One region of the Vibrio ostreae genome, then DNA from elsewhere that is predicted to be linked to it. Evidence: predicted binding sites of a transcription regulator. Region 1 holds the regulator's gene; the other holds the start of a gene.
What was found. The regulator MetJ, encoded in region 1, represses methionine synthesis genes. The targets are predictions, from matches to a motif close to TTAGACNTNTANANGTCTAA.

Region 2: the regulator MetJ is predicted to act here: its motif matches at 1,530-1,549, upstream of metH (methionine synthase).

The regions. Positions count from the first base shown of each region.
Region 1 is NZ_CP076643.1:2,993,564-3,001,746, forward strand. It holds gene KNV97_RS19905 (bifunctional aspartate kinase/homoserine dehydrogenase II) at 1-1,464, opposite strand, end outside; gene KNV97_RS19910 (O-succinylhomoserine (thiol)-lyase) at 1,464-2,630, opposite strand; gene metJ (met regulon transcriptional regulator MetJ) at 2,959-3,276, shown strand; gene KNV97_RS19920 (malic enzyme-like NAD(P)-binding protein) at 3,430-4,707, opposite strand; gene rpmE (50S ribosomal protein L31) at 4,944-5,162, opposite strand; gene priA (primosomal protein N') at 5,515-7,716, shown strand; gene cytR (DNA-binding transcriptional regulator CytR) at 8,041-8,183, shown strand, end outside.
Region 2 is NZ_CP076643.1:2,392,775-2,400,957, forward strand. It holds gene metH (methionine synthase) at 1-1,482, opposite strand, end outside; partial or broken gene KNV97_RS17075 (cation:proton antiporter) at 1,673-2,999, shown strand; tRNA gene KNV97_RS17080 (tRNA-Asp) at 3,799-3,875, opposite strand; rRNA gene rrf (5S ribosomal RNA) at 3,955-4,070, opposite strand; rRNA gene KNV97_RS17090 (23S ribosomal RNA) at 4,222-7,112, opposite strand; tRNA gene KNV97_RS17095 (tRNA-Ala) at 7,444-7,519, opposite strand; tRNA gene KNV97_RS17100 (tRNA-Ile) at 7,562-7,638, opposite strand; rRNA gene KNV97_RS17105 (16S ribosomal RNA) at 7,705-8,183, opposite strand, start outside.

The DNA.
Region 1 (8,183 bases):
GGCCACCAGCTCGAAGTGCATGCCGTAGCGTTTTTCCAGATCGTCTTTTTGTTCAGCGAACAGTTTCAGCCAGCTTGAGCCGATGTTGCCCTTGCCGCACAGCGCCAGTCCGACCCGTTTCTGGGCCTGGAACAACTGGGTATGCAGACCGGTCACCAGAGGATTCACATCACACTGACGCAGTACCGCAACCAGGCTCAGCTCGGATTCGGCTTCGCTGATAAATTCGACCGGCGCATTTTTCAGCTGCTGGAAAAAGCCGTAGCTGTGCTGGGCATTTTTGGTGACACCTGCGCCGACAGCGCCGACCAGAGCGAAGCCTTCCTTGAGGCGAATCTCGGCTTCAATCGCCACATCCTGCAGCAAGGAAAGCGCGCCGGAAGCGATCTCTGTGGTGTAAGCCAGACGCAGGCAGTGCTGATCGGCCTGCAGCTCAAACGCCAGCGGCTCGAGCTGAGCGCGTTTGAGTTTTTCCAGCACTTCGGCCTGAGCACGGGCAAAGTCGTGACCCTGGCCAAAGGCCAGTTCCAGCAGCAGCACTTCATCGAGTGACGTGATGATTTTGGCGCCGCGACCAGAGGCCAGCACACGTTCAATCCGGGTCGACCCCGACTCAGGCTGGTAGCTGCAACGCAGCTGCAGCTCCATCGCGCTCTGTGCGACGGGTTGTAAGGTGCGGCTGTGCAGCACAGGAGCGGCCAGACGGGCCAGTTCATTGGCTTCATCCAGGCGCAGCAGTGGCAGCAGACAGGCCTCCGACACCAGACGCGGGTCAGCGCTGTACACGCCGGCCACATCACTCCAGATGGTGACGCGTTCGGCATCGGCCAGGGCACCGATCACGGTGGCTGAGTAGTCAGAACCGTTGCGGCCGAGCAATACGGTTTCGCCTTGCTCGTTGCGGGCCATAAAGCCGGTGATGATCACCCGGTGATGAGCATGCTGGGCCAGGACTGCTTTCAGTAACGGGTAAGAGCGGGCGCGATCGACTTCCGGCTGAGTGCCGGTTTCGGCGCGCAGAAACGCACGTGCGTCCTGAGCCACTGCCGGCAATTTTTGCTGGTTAAGCAGCGCTGCCAGCAGGCGGGCAGACCAGAGTTCGCCGTGGCCGAGAACCGCGGCTTGCTGCGCTTTGCTCAGTGGTGCGGTCAGTTCTCCCAGTGCGACGAACTCGCCGCTCAGCTCGGTCAGCAGATGGTCTGCGACTTCGCCTTCCAGCAAACCTTCAATCAACTGGACCTGGAACTGGCGCAGGGCCTGCAGCGCTTCGTGCGCGGCGCGGCCATCTTTGTTGAGCGCTTCAAGAAATTCAATCAGGCGGTTGGTGGTTTTACCGGCGGCAGACACCACCACCAGATCGTCGGCCTGAGAGTAGTCACGCAGAATGTGCGCGACCCGTTGATAACATTCCGGATCCGCAAGGCTGCTACCACCAAATTTATGCAGCTGACGTGAAACCGACATTAAAAGGCCTCCTTGGCTTTGGTGAAGGCCTGGTCGAGGTCGGCAATCAGATCGCTCGCATCTTCCAGACCCACCGACAGGCGCAGCAACTGCTGAGAGACGCCGGCTTCGGCCAGCGCTTCTTCGCCCATCGCGCGGTGAGTCATGCTGGCCGGATGACATACCAGGCTTTCCACGCCGCCCAGCGATTCGGCCAGTGAGAACAGCTGCAGTTCACCGACAAAATATTTCAGCTGCTCGAATGAACCGCCGAATTCAAAGCTCAGCATGGAACCAAAGCCAAGCTGCTGTTTCTTGGCGATGTCATGACCCGGATGATTTGGCAGGCTAGGGTGGTAAATCACTTTGACCAGCTCCTGGTTTTGCAGGTAAGCGAGGATTTGCTGCGAGCTCTCTTCATGCACGCGCATACGGGCCCCCAGGGTGCGCAGGCCACGCAAAGTCATGTAGCTGTCAAACGGCGTGCCGGTGGCGCCGATGCAGTTACCCCACCATGCCAGCTCGGTGGCGTGTTCGGCGTCTTTACTGATGATCACACCGCCAATCACATCCGAGTGACCATTGAGGTATTTAGTGGTCGAGTGCACCACGAAGTCGGCACCAAGCAGCAGAGGCTTTTGGTACACAGGGGTCAAAAAGGTATTGTCGACCGCTACCAGAGCACCGACCGCTTGCGCCTGCTGACAGATTTTCTCAATATCCACCACTCGTACCAGCGGGTTAGACGGCGTTTCCAGCAGCACCAGCTTTGGCTTCTGGGCAAAAGCTGCGGCCATTGCCGCGTCGTCAGACTGGTCAACAAACAGCACTTTGAAATCGCCTTTCTTGGCGCGGGTGTTGAACAGACGGTAAGTACCGCCATAGCAGTCATGTGGTGCGATAATGATTTCGCCCGGCGACAGGAATGCCGAGACCCACAGGTTCAGTGCTGATGTGCCGCAGTTGGTGACCACGGCATCCGCACCGGATTCCAGTTCAGACAGGGCTTGTTCTAGCAGGCCACGGTTCGGGTTGCCGGAGCGGGTGTAGTCGTATTTTGGCACTTCACCAAATGCAGGAAAGCCATAGTTGGTTGAGAGATAAATGGGTGGAACAACGGCGTGGTACTGGGTGTCAGATTCAATACCGGTGCGAACCGCGATGGTGGCTGGCTTGCGATTGGTCATGAGCGTTTCCTTTCCTGTCTGGTGTTTCCTGAATGGTTGATTCCCTGAGCTCTGTCACCGAGCGAATCGGGCTACAGAGCGGGCAATGGTAAGCATTGGCATAGCTGCTATTGGGATTTCAAACAATTCCGGGCGATGTGTAAATCCAATTCCGGGGTGAGCGGTGAAGCAAATGTTCACTCCGGTGAATAACATCACACTTTACTGCTCAAAAAAGAAGACGTCAACACTTCTAGACGTCTATATGTCTTTGCTTATGGCAGTAAATCCCGCTAAAATTGAGGTCTTTGAAAAACTCAACTCGAATTCAAATTTACGAAGGTGCGCAATGGCAGACTGGAACGGCGAATATATTAGCCCGTACGCGGAACATGGGAAGAAGAACGAGCAGGTCAAAAAGATCACTGTCTCGATTCCGCTTAAGGTACTTAAAGTGCTGACGGATGAACGTACTCGTCGACAGATCAATAATTTACGTCATGCCACTAACAGTGAACTGCTGTGTGAAGCGTTTCTGCATGCTTACACCGGTCAGCCGCTGCCAACCGACGAAGACCTGCGTAAAGACCGTCCGGATGATATTCCGACCGAGGCCAAAGCGCTGATGACGGCGATGGGTATCGAGTTTGAGGCATACGACGACTAAGTCGCTGTGCACCGCATCAGCATAAAAAAACCCTGGTTACTGACCAGGGTTTTTGCATTGTTAGCTCTCAGATCATTTTTAAGCATCAGGGCATTGTTAACCCGCAAGGATCAACGCTTCCGTCACCGGAGTGTTTATCCGGCATGCTGCTTACTAATCTTGCATATAGTTATGCGGCATCTCGATCCGTGCGACACCAGAGTCAACCGCAGCTTGTGCGACTGCCTTAGCCACGCGGGGCAGCAGGCGTGGATCCATGGGCTTAGGAATAATGTATTGATGACCGTAGGTCAGGCTGTCACTGCCTGCGGCTTGTAGTACGGCTGCCGGCACCTCTTCTTTCGCCAGTTGACGAATCGCTTCGACCGCCGCCAGTTTCATCTCATCATTGATTTCGCTGGCACGTACATCCAGCGCGCCGCGGAAGATGAACGGGAAACACAGCACGTTGTTGACCTGGTTCGGGTAGTCACTGCGTCCGGTGCCCATGATCAGGTCGTCACGCACCGCGTGAGCCAGCTCAGGTTTGATTTCCGGATCCGGGTTAGAGCAGGCGAACACCACAGGCTTGTCAGCCATCAGCTTCAGCGCGTCGGCGGACAGCAGGTTCGGGCCTGATACACCCAGGAACAGATCCGCGCCGGCAATCACATCTTCCAGGGTGCGTTTGTCGGTGTTGTTGGCAAACAGTTGCTTGTACTGGTTCAGATCGTCACGACGGGTGTGGATGACACCTTTACGGTCGAGCATGTAAATCTTCTCACGCATCGCACCGCACTTAATCAGCAGTTCCATACACGCTACCGCTGCGGCACCCGCACCCAGACAGACAATCACACACTCAGACAGTTCTTTGCCTTGCAGTTCAATCGCGTTCAGCATGCCTGCTGCGGTCACGATCGCCGTGCCGTGCTGGTCATCGTGGAACACTGGCACGTCACAACGTTCAATCAGGCGACGCTCGATCTCAAAACAGTCCGGCGCTTTGATGTCTTCCAGGTTGATACCGCCAAAGGTGTCAGCGATGTTAGCGACGGTGTCGATAAACTCATCGATGGTGCGGTGTTTTACTTCAATATCAATGGAGTCGAGGCCGGCAAAACGTTTGAACAGCAGCGCTTTACCTTCCATGACCGGTTTAGAGGCCATTGGCCCCAGGTTACCCAGGCCAAGGATTGCGGTACCGTTTGAGATCACCGCCACTGTGTTGCCTTTGGCGGTGTATTTGTAAACGTTATCGACATTCTGAGCGATTTCACGTACCGGTTCTGCCACGCCCGGGCTGTAAGCTAACGCCAGATCAGTGGCTGAGTCAGCCGGTTTGGTGATCGAGACCGCGATTTTACCCGGGGTCGGCTGCGCGTGGTAATCCAGAGCACGTTGGCGGAAGGCTTCTTCCGCGCTTAATTGTTGACGATTGTCGTCGGACATAGGGGAGGTTCTCTTATTATTTTTGGAAAAGGGGCGCACATTTTAGTTGATGCCTGAAATAGTGACTAGGCAGGGGTGCTGTATAATCGTACAAAATGCGTGAGTTTTTGGCTGATAAGACCAGCTGTTTTGTGATCAGGGTAGACTTTAGTCGTAGAGCGGGGGGACGGGCAGATGGCAGGCATCAAAAAAGGACGCCGTAGCGTCCTTTTTGAAATCTTCGCGTAAAGTAAAAATTACTTCTTGCTTGACAGTGCGCCGAAACGCTTGTTGAAGCGATCAACACGGCCGCCAGTGTCAACAACACGTTGCTTACCAGTGTAGAATGGGTGGCACTTGTCACATACGTCCAGGTGCATTTCTTCTTTACCTAGAGTAGATTTGAAAACGAAAGTGTTGCCGCAAGAGCAGCTTGCATTTACTTCTTTGTATTCTGGGTGGATACCAGCTTTCATGGGATAACCTCAAAAATTGGGCCGTGTCGCCATCCGAGTCTGAGCCGGACACCACACGTAACGTTAATAATACGATTGCCATGGTCACAGCAAACTGCTGAGGACCATTAAGGCGCGATATAGTAATGAATCTGCTAGCCCGGATCAACCGATTTCGGCGTTATTTTAGCCAGCCATAGCAAACAGCCGCTCAGAGCATGACGGGTTGGCGGTGCCAACGGCCAGACCCGATGCCCGAACTGCTGCCGGCGTGCCGCATACGGCCTTTTGCCCGCCATGTGCGGGTCGAATTTATGCCCGTCTTCCAGTAGACTGTGGCGTCCTTAACTGACTTAATTGCTGACGGATTGTTATGCGCCCAACTATTGCTCGCGTTGCCCTGCCGGTGCCGCTTGATAAGCAATTTGATTACCTGATTCCCGGCCACCTGTTTCCGATTATCGGCGGCCGCGTTTCTGTGCCGTTCGGGCGCCAGACTCTGGTCGGCATTGTGACTGCACTGGTGCAGGAGTCCGAGTTTCCGCGTGAGCAGCTCAAAGCGCTCAAGGCCGTGCTCGATACCCAACCAGTCTGGCCGGATAAACTGTATCACCTGCTGCAGTGGTGCAGTCAGTTTTATCAGCATCCACTTGGCGAGACCCTGGCTAATGCTCTGCCGGGAGCGCTGCGTAAAGGTAAAGCGGCTGATTTTGCCAGCAGTAAAGAGTGGCTCATTACTGCCGCCGGGCGCGATCAGCTGATGCAGGGCTTTGGCCGTGCGATTAAACAGGCCAAGGTGATGAATCTGGTCGCTTCTGGCCCGGTCCCTCATCAGGTGATGCTGGATGAGGAAGTGTCGAGTACGACACTCAACACCCTGCAGGACAAAGGCTGGATTGAAGTCAGTGAACAGCGTCCGCAGTTCCGGCCTTGGCCGGCAGAGCCGGAAGCCGCGGTCGATAAGCCCAAGTTGAACTCTGAGCAGGCCATCGCAATTGCAACGGTCAACCATCAGCCGGCATTCGGCTGTTATCTGCTGCAGGGCGTAACAGGCTCGGGTAAAACTGAAGTCTACCTTAATCTTATCAAGCCGGTGCTGGCACAAGGCCGCCAGGCGCTGGTGCTGGTGCCGGAAATTGGCCTGACGCCGCAAACCATTAACCGTTTTCGTAAACGGTTTAATGTCCCGGTTGAGGTGATTCACTCTGGTCTCAATGAAACCGAACGTCTCAATGCCTGGCTGGCCGCGCGCGACAAAGTAGCCGGTATCGTGATTGGTACCCGTTCCGCGCTGCTGACCCCGTTTGCCGATCTCGGCATTATCATTGTCGACGAAGAGCATGACTCTTCGTATAAACAGCAGGACAGCCTGCGCTACCACGCACGCGATGTGGCGGTGATGCGTGCCAATCTGGAGCAGATCCCGATTGTGCTCGGCAGTGCCACCCCGGCGCTGGAAACGCTGCATAATGCCCTGAGCGGTAAATACCATCATCTGCATCTGACCCAGCGTGCCGGAACGGCGCGCCCGACCACCAACCGGGTGCTGGATGTCAAAGGCCTGTATCTGGAAAGCGGTTTGTCCGCGCCGTTGATTGCGGAAATGCGCCGCCATTTATCGCAGGGCAATCAGGTGCTGCTGTTCCTCAACCGGCGTGGCTTTTCTCCGGCGCTGATGTGTCACGAATGTGGCTGGATCGCCGATTGTCAGCGTTGTGATGCTTATTATACCTACCATCAGTACAGTAACGAGATTCGCTGCCACCACTGCGGCTCACAGCGTCCGGTGATCCACCAGTGTCAGGGGTGTGGCTCGACGCATCTGGTCACGGTCGGGGTCGGCACCGAGCAGCTCGAGGCGCAACTGGGGGAACTGTTTCCGGACTTCAAGACGATTCGGATTGACCGTGACAGTACCCGGCGCAAAGGCAGTCTGGAATCAGCGCTGCAAGCGATCCGCAATAACGAATATCAGATTTTGATCGGCACCCAGATGCTGGCCAAAGGCCACCATTTCCCCGATGTAACTCTGGTGGCGCTGCTGGATGTGGATGGCTCATTATACAGCAGTGATTTTCGCGCCTCTGAACGTCTGGCTCAGTTGTTTATCCAGGTGGCGGGCCGGGCCGGGCGGGCGAGTAAGCCGGGCGAAGTGGTGCTGCAGACCCACCATCCAGAGCATACCTTGTTGCAGGCGCTGCTCAACAAGGATTACCACCATTTTGCTGAAACCGCACTGGCGGAGCGCAAGCTGGCCCAACTGCCGCCGTATACCTTTCTGACCCTGTTTCGCGCCGAAGGCAACCAGTCGCAGCAGGTAGAAGATTTTCTGCGTCAGGTACGCCAGACGCTGGAAGCTCACCCGCTCAGTGAACAGGGCTGTCTGGTGCTGGGGCCGACGCCGGCACCGCTCGCCAAACGGGCCGGAAAATTTCGCTGGCAGTTGCTGTTGCAGGCGCCCAGCCGTTCGGTGATGCAGAAGCTGTTAGCCAGCGCACGCCCGGCGATTCAGATGTTGCCGCTGGCCACTAAAGTGCGCTGGACGCTGGACATTGAACCGCAGGATTTGAGCTGAGCAGCCCCATCCGGCTTGCTGGTAAAATTGTCAAAAAATGAAATCCTTCTTATCGTGATAAATATCACACTTGTGATGCAAAAATTGTTAATCAGACCGTAACTTTCCCATCGGAAAGGAATACACTAAATGCCATAATCGCGCAGTGAATCGTTTTCGCTGGCCTAAATGTGGCGAACCTTAAGCGAACGTGCAGCAGGTAAGCGTGAATCCAAGCAATGTTAGCAGCCAAACCGGATGCCCGGCGGCGCTCTATAACGATAATCAGTGTCTCAGACACGATGAATTTTTATTAAGAACCGAGAAAAGAGGACAGTACCCCCTATGGCGACAATGAAGGATGTTGCCCAGCTTGCAGGCGTATCAACGGCGACCGTATCGCGTGCTCTGATGAATCCCGAGAAAGTCTCATCCTCGACCCGTAAACGGGTTGAAGAGGCGGTGTTAGAAGCTGGTTATTCCCCTAA
Region 2 (8,183 bases), 600 kb from region 1:
GGTGTCCGCCTGACCGACTTCGTCAAAAGCCATAACGATCACTGCCGCGCCATAGCGACGAACCAGCTTAGCCTGCTGAACGAATTTCTCTTTACCCTCTTTAAGGGAAATCGAGTTCACGATGCCTTTGCCCTGGATACATTTCAGGCCGGCTTCAATCACTTCCCATTTGGAGGAGTCGACCATGACCGGAACCTTGGAAATCTCCGGCTCGGAGGCACACAGGTTAAGGAAGCGCACCATACACGCTTCCGCATCCAGCATACCTTCATCCATGTTGATATCGATGATTTGGGCACCGTTTTCCACCTGCTCGCGCGCGACATCCAGCGCCTCATCGTACAGCTCTTCTTTGATCAGACGTTTAAAGCGGGCAGAACCGGTAACGTTGGTCCGCTCACCGACGTTCACAAACAGTGTCTCTTTAGCGATGTTGAGCGGCTCAAGGCCTGACAGGCGACATTCTACATTCAGCTCTGGCAGCGCGCGGGGCGTTACGCCCTCAACAGCTTGCGCCATCGCCGCAATATGTTCTGGTGTGGTACCACAACAGCCGCCGACCAGGTTAAGGAAACCGGTTTGGGCCCATTCAGAAATGTGCTCAGCCATATCTTCCGGTGACAGATCGTATTCACCAAATGCGTTTGGCAGACCAGCGTTCGGGTGAGCAGAGACATAGCACTCAGAAATACGCGACAGCTCTTCGACATACTGACGCAACTCATCCGGACCCAACGCACAGTTAAGACCAAATGAGATAGGACGCACGTGACGCAGCGCATTATAGAACGCTTCTGTTGTCTGGCCAGACAGTGTCCGGCCGGAAGCGTCGGTAATGGTGCCGGAAATCATCACCGGCAGCTCAATCCCCATTTCTTCAAATACCGACTCAACCGCGAAAGCACACGCTTTGGCATTCAGAGTGTCAAATATGGTTTCGATAAGAATCAGGTCACTGCCACCGTTAATCAGCGCACGGGTCGACTCTGAATAAGCCGTCACCAGTTGATCAAACGTAACGTTACGATAGCCGGGATCATTCACATCCGGTGAAATCGAACAGGTCCGGTTGGTTGGACCAAGCACGCCAGCGACAAAACGTGGCTTATCCGGTGTCTTTGCCGTCCATTCATCGGCAGCTGCACGGGCTAACTTTGCCGCCGCGAAGTTAATCTCTGCGCTCAGCGATTGCATGTCGTAATCGGCCATCGCAATTGTAGTGGCGTTAAATGTGTTGGTTTCCAGAATATCCGCGCCGGCTTCCAGATAAGCAGAGTGAATTTCTTTAATCAGTTGAGGCTGACTCAGTACAAGTAAGTCATTGTTACCTTTGAGATCGCAATGCCAGTCAGCAAAGCGCTCACCGCGATAATCTTGCTCTTCCAGTTTATAGCCCTGAATCATCGTACCCATACCACCGTCAATGAGTAAGATACGCCTATTCAGTTGCGTTTCGATTTGGTGTCTCACATTACTTCCCACAGTACAGCCTCATTCCTTATGCCTTTTAACATCCTATCACACATTGATTAGAAATCTAGACGTCTAAAATACCAAATTGACACTTATTATTCCTATTATCAATGAATCATGCAGCACTAAAAAAACGTTTGCTATTTGCTCAACATCCAACGACAATTTCGCTCATATTTTGTTACACAATGAGAAAAAAATGTCGGTCTATTACACTCTGTGCTTTCTATCTGCCGCGGCGATGATGATCGCCTTTTTAAACAGTAAAATAGGGAAGATGCAAACCACCATTGCCATAACAGCGGGTTCTATGCTCCTCTCGTTACTTATCTTAATTGCTGGTCAGAATAATTGGTTCCATCTGACACAAATCGCCACCGAAACCGTCACTAGTATCAACTTCGAAAATTTTCTTCTCAAAGGCATCCTTGGTTTTCTTCTCTTTGCCGGCGGCCTCGGTATCAAACTTCCTAATCTGAAAGACCAAAAATGGGAAATCACCGTCTTAGCGCTCGGAGCGACATTATTCTCCACCTTTTTTATCGGTTTCGTTCTGTACGGCTTCTGCCAACTTATCGGTATCCAGTTTGATTTGGTTTATTGCTTACTGTTTGGCGCTCTCATTTCTCCGACCGACCCTATCGCCGTTCTGGCTATTGTAAAAAAAACTCAACGCGCCCAAGCGTATCTCGACTCAAATCGAAGGTGAATCCCTGTTCAACGATGGTTTCGGCCTGGTTATCTTCGTCACCATCTTTACCATTGCATTCGGCACTGAAGCGCCTACCGTGATGAGCGTAACTGGCCTGTTTATCCAGGAAGCAATTGGCGGTATCGTCTACGGTTTCCTGCTTGGCCTGCTGTTCCATTATCTGATTAGTGCCACTGATGACCACTCCATGGAGCTGCTGCTGACCATTGGTGTTCCAACCGCAGGTTACGCGTTCGCGGATGTGATCCATGTATCCGGCCCGCTGGCGATGGTAGTATCCGGTATCATGATCGGTAACTGGACCCGCTTTATCGGTTTCTCTAAAGAGAGTGAAGAACATCTGGATCACTTCTGGGAACTGGTCGATGAATTTCTTAACGGCGTACTGTTCCTGCTGATCGGTATGTCAATGCTGCTGTTTGAATTCCACCAAGAAGACTGGATTCTGATGGCATTTGCGGTCCCTCTGGTACTGGCTGCCCGCTACCTGAGCGTGTTTACTTCATACATTGGTTTCAAACGCTACCGCAGCTACAACCCGTGGTCGATTAAAATCCTTACCTGGGGCGGTCTGCGTGGAGGCCTGGCGCTGGCAATGGCTCTGTCCATCCCGTCTGGCGTGATGATCATTCCTGATAAACTGATTGATGTAAAAGAGCTGATTCTGGTCATGACCTACGCGGTCGTGGTGTTCTCGATCTTAATTCAGGGCTCAACCATTACCCCTATGATTGAGAAAGCCAAGAAGGAAGAGAAAGCGATGGCGCAGCAAAACGCTGCACAAGAGAACCTGGTCAACGATCAGCAGTCCTGAATCTCCGGCTGATACCCAAGCTTATGCGAACGCCCCGCCATCATTGGCGGGGCTTTTTTGTGTGTGTTCTCAAGCTCTATGGGCCAGGTTCTAGGTTCTAGGTTCTAGGTTCTAGGTTCTAGGTTCTAGGTTCTAGGTTCTAGCATCGTAACGCCGCAGGAAAAAAATAGCGACACGGCTATCTACCCGACATCAACACAAAAGATGCTTCTACCTTCTCTCATACCAAGGGGCCAAGGTGAAGCTCCTAAATGTCAGCGGACACCTAATCTAGGTTGGTGCAGTATCAGCTCTGTGGGCTCTATCCGTCGTTCAATTAGCCTAGGAACCTATGCTCTGAAGTTGTAACGAATCAGATAAAAGATATGCCGTAATCACTTGGAGTGAAAAATCTCTCCTTATAGGCGCTGGAAGTCCGAGTTTGAAATAGCACCCAATAAAAAAGCCCAGGCACAAGTCTGGGCTTCTAAACAACAATGGCAGACGGCCAGCATTGCTGCGGGGACGCCTAGTCTAGGGTTTCGAATAAGTGGCGGATGGCCGGGCTGGCGCACCATCGGAGACGCGTACGTCCGGGACTCGTCATCGCAACGCGATGAATTTGGCTCAGCTTAAAACGACAAAACCCCAGTATTACTGCGGGGACGCCTAGTCTAGGGTTTCGGATAAGTGGCGGACGGCCGGGCTGGCGCACCATCGGAGACGCGTACGTCCGGGACTCGTTCGGCCAAAGGACGAAACACTTCTCTATCACCATAAACAAAAAACCCAGTCATAAGACTGGGTTTCTGTAAATAAGTGGCGGAGCGGACGGGACTCGAACCCGCGACCCCCGGCGTGACAGGCCGGTATTCTAACCAACTGAACTACCGCTCCGCATTGGTCAGACTATAAAAGTCTTTTTCATTTTTTGCTTTGAGCTTTTGCTTAAAAAAACTCAAAACAAGAAGTTAAAGCCTGGCGATGTTCTACTCTCACATGGGGAGGCCCCACACTACCATCGACGCTGTTTCGTTTCACTTCTGAGTTCGGAATGGAGTCAGGTGGGTCCAAAACGCTATGGTCGCCAAGCAAAATTCTGTTTAACTACCGCATTACGCAGTAATTACCTTTTATTTTCACTTTTTTAAAAGTGAAGACAAAAGATTGGAAAGCTGTTTTCGTTCTCATTACACATTCAATGTACTGGTCATTGAGTCCATCAAAACCCCTTGGGTGTTGTATGGTTAAGCCTCACGGGCAATTAGTACAGGTTAGCTCAACGCCTCACAACGCTTACACACCCTGCCTATCAACGTTCTAGTCTCGAACAACCCTTTAGGACACTTAAAGTGTCAGGGAAGACTCATCTCAGGGCTCGCTTCCCGCTTAGATGCTTTCAGCGGTTATCGATTCCGAACTTAGCTACCGGGCAATGCGTCTGGCGACACAACCCGAACACCAGAGGTTCGTCCACTCCGGTCCTCTCGTACTAGGAGCAGCCCCCTTCAATCTTCCAACGCCCACGGCAGATAGGGACCGAACTGTCTCACGACGTTCTAAACCCAGCTCGCGTACCACTTTAAATGGCGAACAGCCATACCCTTGGGACCGACTTCAGCCCCAGGATGTGATGAGCCGACATCGAGGTGCCAAACACCGCCGTCGATATGAACTCTTGGGCGGTATCAGCCTGTTATCCCCGGAGTACCTTTTATCCGTTGAGCGATGGCCCTTCCATTCAGAACCACCGGATCACTATGACCTGCTTTCGCACCTGCTCGAATTGTCATTCTCGCAGTCAAGCGGGCTTATGCCATTGCACTAACCTCACGATGTCCAACCGTGATTAGCCCACCTTCGTGCTCCTCCGTTACTCTTTGGGAGGAGACCGCCCCAGTCAAACTACCCACCAGGCACTGTCCTCGAACCGGATAACGGTCCAGAGTTAGAACATCAAACATACAAGGGTGGTATTTCAAGGACGGCTCCAACGCAACTGGCGTCACGTCTTCAAAGCCTCCCACCTATCCTACACATGTAGGTTCAATGTTCAGTGCCAAGCTGTAGTAAAGGTTCACGGGGTCTTTCCGTCTAGCCGCGGGTACACTGCATCTTCACAGCGATTTCAATTTCACTGAGTCTCGGGTGGAGACAGCGTGGCCATCATTACGCCATTCGTGCAGGTCGGAACTTACCCGACAAGGAATTTCGCTACCTTAGGACCGTTATAGTTACGGCCGCCGTTTACCGGGGCTTCGATCAAGAGCGTCGACCGAAGTCTAACCCCATCAATTAACCTTCCGGCACCGGGCAGGCGTCACACCGTATACGTCATCTTACGATTTTGCACAGTGCTGTGTTTTTAATAAACAGTTGCAGCCACCTGGTATCTGCGACTCTCATCAGCTCCATCCGCGAGGGACTTCACCATCAAGAGCGTACCTTCTCCCGAAGTTACGGTACCATTTTGCCTAGTTCCTTCACCCGAGTTCTCTCAAGCGCCTTGGTATTCTCTACCCGACCACCTGTGTCGGTTTGGGGTACGATTCCTTACAATCTGAAGCTTAGAGGCTTTTCCTGGAAGCATGGCATCAATGACTTCATCACCGTAGTGACTCGACGTCGTGTCTCAGCCTTATAGAGAGCCGGATTTACCTAACTCTCAAGCCTACGCACTTGAACCTGGACAACCGTCGCCAGGCCCACCTAGCCTTCTCCGTCCCCCCATCGCAATTGTAAGAAGTACGGGAATATTAACCCGTTTCCCATCGACTACGCCTTTCGGCCTCGCCTTAGGGGTCGACTTACCCTGCCCCGATTAACGTTGGACAGGAACCCTTGGTCTTCCGGCGAGGAGGTTTTTCACCCCCTTTATCGTTACTCATGTCAGCATTCGCACTTCTGATACCTCCAGCATGCCTTACAGCACACCTTCAACGGCTTACAGAACGCTCCCCTACCCAATGCGATAAATCGCATTGCCGCAGCTTCGGTTTACAGCTTAGCCCCGTTACATCTTCCGCGCAGGCCGACTCGACTAGTGAGCTATTACGCTTTCTTTAAATGATGGCTGCTTCTAAGCCAACATCCTAGCTGTCTGAGCCTTCCCACATCGTTTCCCACTTAGCTGTAATTTGGGACCTTAGCTGGCGGTCTGGGTTGTTTCCCTCTCCACGACGGACGTTAGCACCCGCCGTGTGTCTCCCGGATAGTACTTACTGGTATTCGGAGTTTGCAAAGGGTTGGTAAGTCGGAATGACCCCCTAGCCTTAACAGTGCTCTACCCCCAGTAGTATTCGTCCGAGGCGCTACCTAAATAGCTTTCGGGGAGAACCAGCTATCTCCGAGTTTGATTGGCCTTTCACCCCTAGCCACAAGTCATCCGCTAATTTTTCAACATTAGTCGGTTCGGTCCTCCAATTGATGTTACTCAATCTTCAACCTGCCCATGGCTAGATCACTCGGTTTCGGGTCTATATCCAGAGACTGTGCGCCCAGTTAAGACTCGGTTTCCCTACGGCTCCCCTAAATGGTTAACCTTGCCACTGAATATAAGTCGCTGACCCATTATACAAAAGGTACGCAGTCACACCACGAAGGTGCTCCTACTGCTTGTACGTACACGGTTTCAGGTTCTATTTCACTCCCCTCACAGGGGTTCTTTTCGCCTTTCCCTCACGGTACTGGTTCACTATCGGTCAGTCAGGAGTATTTAGCCTTGGAGGATGGTCCCCCCATGTTCAGACAGGATAACACGTGTCCCGCCCTACTCGATTTCACTGAACATACGCTGTCGGCTACGGGGCTATCACCCTGTTTCGCGGTCCTTTCCAGAACCTTCACCTGACGCATATAAAGCTTAAGGGCTAATCCAATTTCGCTCGCCGCTACTTTCGGAATCTCAATTGATTTCTTTTCCTCGGGGTACTTAGATGTTTCAGTTCCCCCGGTTCGCCTCATTAACCTATGTATTCAGTTAATGATACCTGCTTATGCAGGTGGGTTTCCCCCATTCGGAAATCGTAGACTCAAGTGGCTCTTACTGCCTCATCTACGCTTATCGCAAGTTAGTACGTCCTTCATCGCCTCTGACTGCCAAGGCATCCACCGTGTACGCTTAGTCACTTAACCATACAACCCGAAGGAGTTTCGAGTTGATGAACCAAGTCACCAAGGTTTCGTTGTCTCTCATTATTTGAATGAGCGAGAGACTTTTCGATTTTGCCGGACTCAATTTTGAAACTTGTTAAACAAGTTTCTACCAAGCACACTTGAATGTGTTGTTGGTGCATTCCATTTCGGAATACATTGAGAACTTTACAAATAACATTTCGTTTACGAATAAACAAAAGATTATTTTGTCAGCTTTCCAAATTGTTAAAGAGCAAGATTCGTATCTCTAATGAGATGAACCATGTTTAAGAGCACTGATTTCTTCTTTATGAAGGAATGCGCTTAAAGATGGTGGAGCTAAGCAGGATCGAACTGCTGACCTCCTGCGTGCAAGGCAGGCGCTCTCCCAGCTGAGCTATAGCCCCATCAGGTGTTGATACTGTGTGCCAATCTCCTGGGAGGAAGATTGGTGGGTCTGAGTGGACTCGAACCACCGACCTCTCGCTTATCAGGCGAACGCTCTAACCACCTGAGCTACAGACCCAGTATCGTCTCTTAAATCGTATAAACCATCAATCTGTGTGAACACTCATCGCAATAATCATTCGTATAAGGAGGTGATCCAGCGCCAGGTTCCCCTAGCGCTACCTTGTTACGACTTCACCCCAGTCATGAACCACAAAGTGGCAAGCGTCCTCCCGAAGGTTAAACTACCTGCTTCTTTTGCAGCCCACTCCCATGGTGTGACGGGCGGTGTGTACAAGGCCCGGGAACGTATTCACCGTGGCATTCTGATCCACGATTACTAGCGATTCCGACTTCATGGAGTCGAGTTGCAGACTCCAATCCGGACTACGACGCACTTTTTGGGATTCGCTCACTTTCGCAAGTTGGCCGCCCTCTGTATGCGCCATTGTAGCACGTGTGTAGCCCTACTCGTAAGGGCCATGATGACTTGACGTCGTCCCCACCTTCCTCCGGTTTATCACCGGCAGTCTCCCTGGAGTTCCCGACTTTACTCGCTGGCAAACAAGGATAAGGGTTGCGCTCGTTGCGGGACTTAACCCAACATTTCACAACACGAGCTGA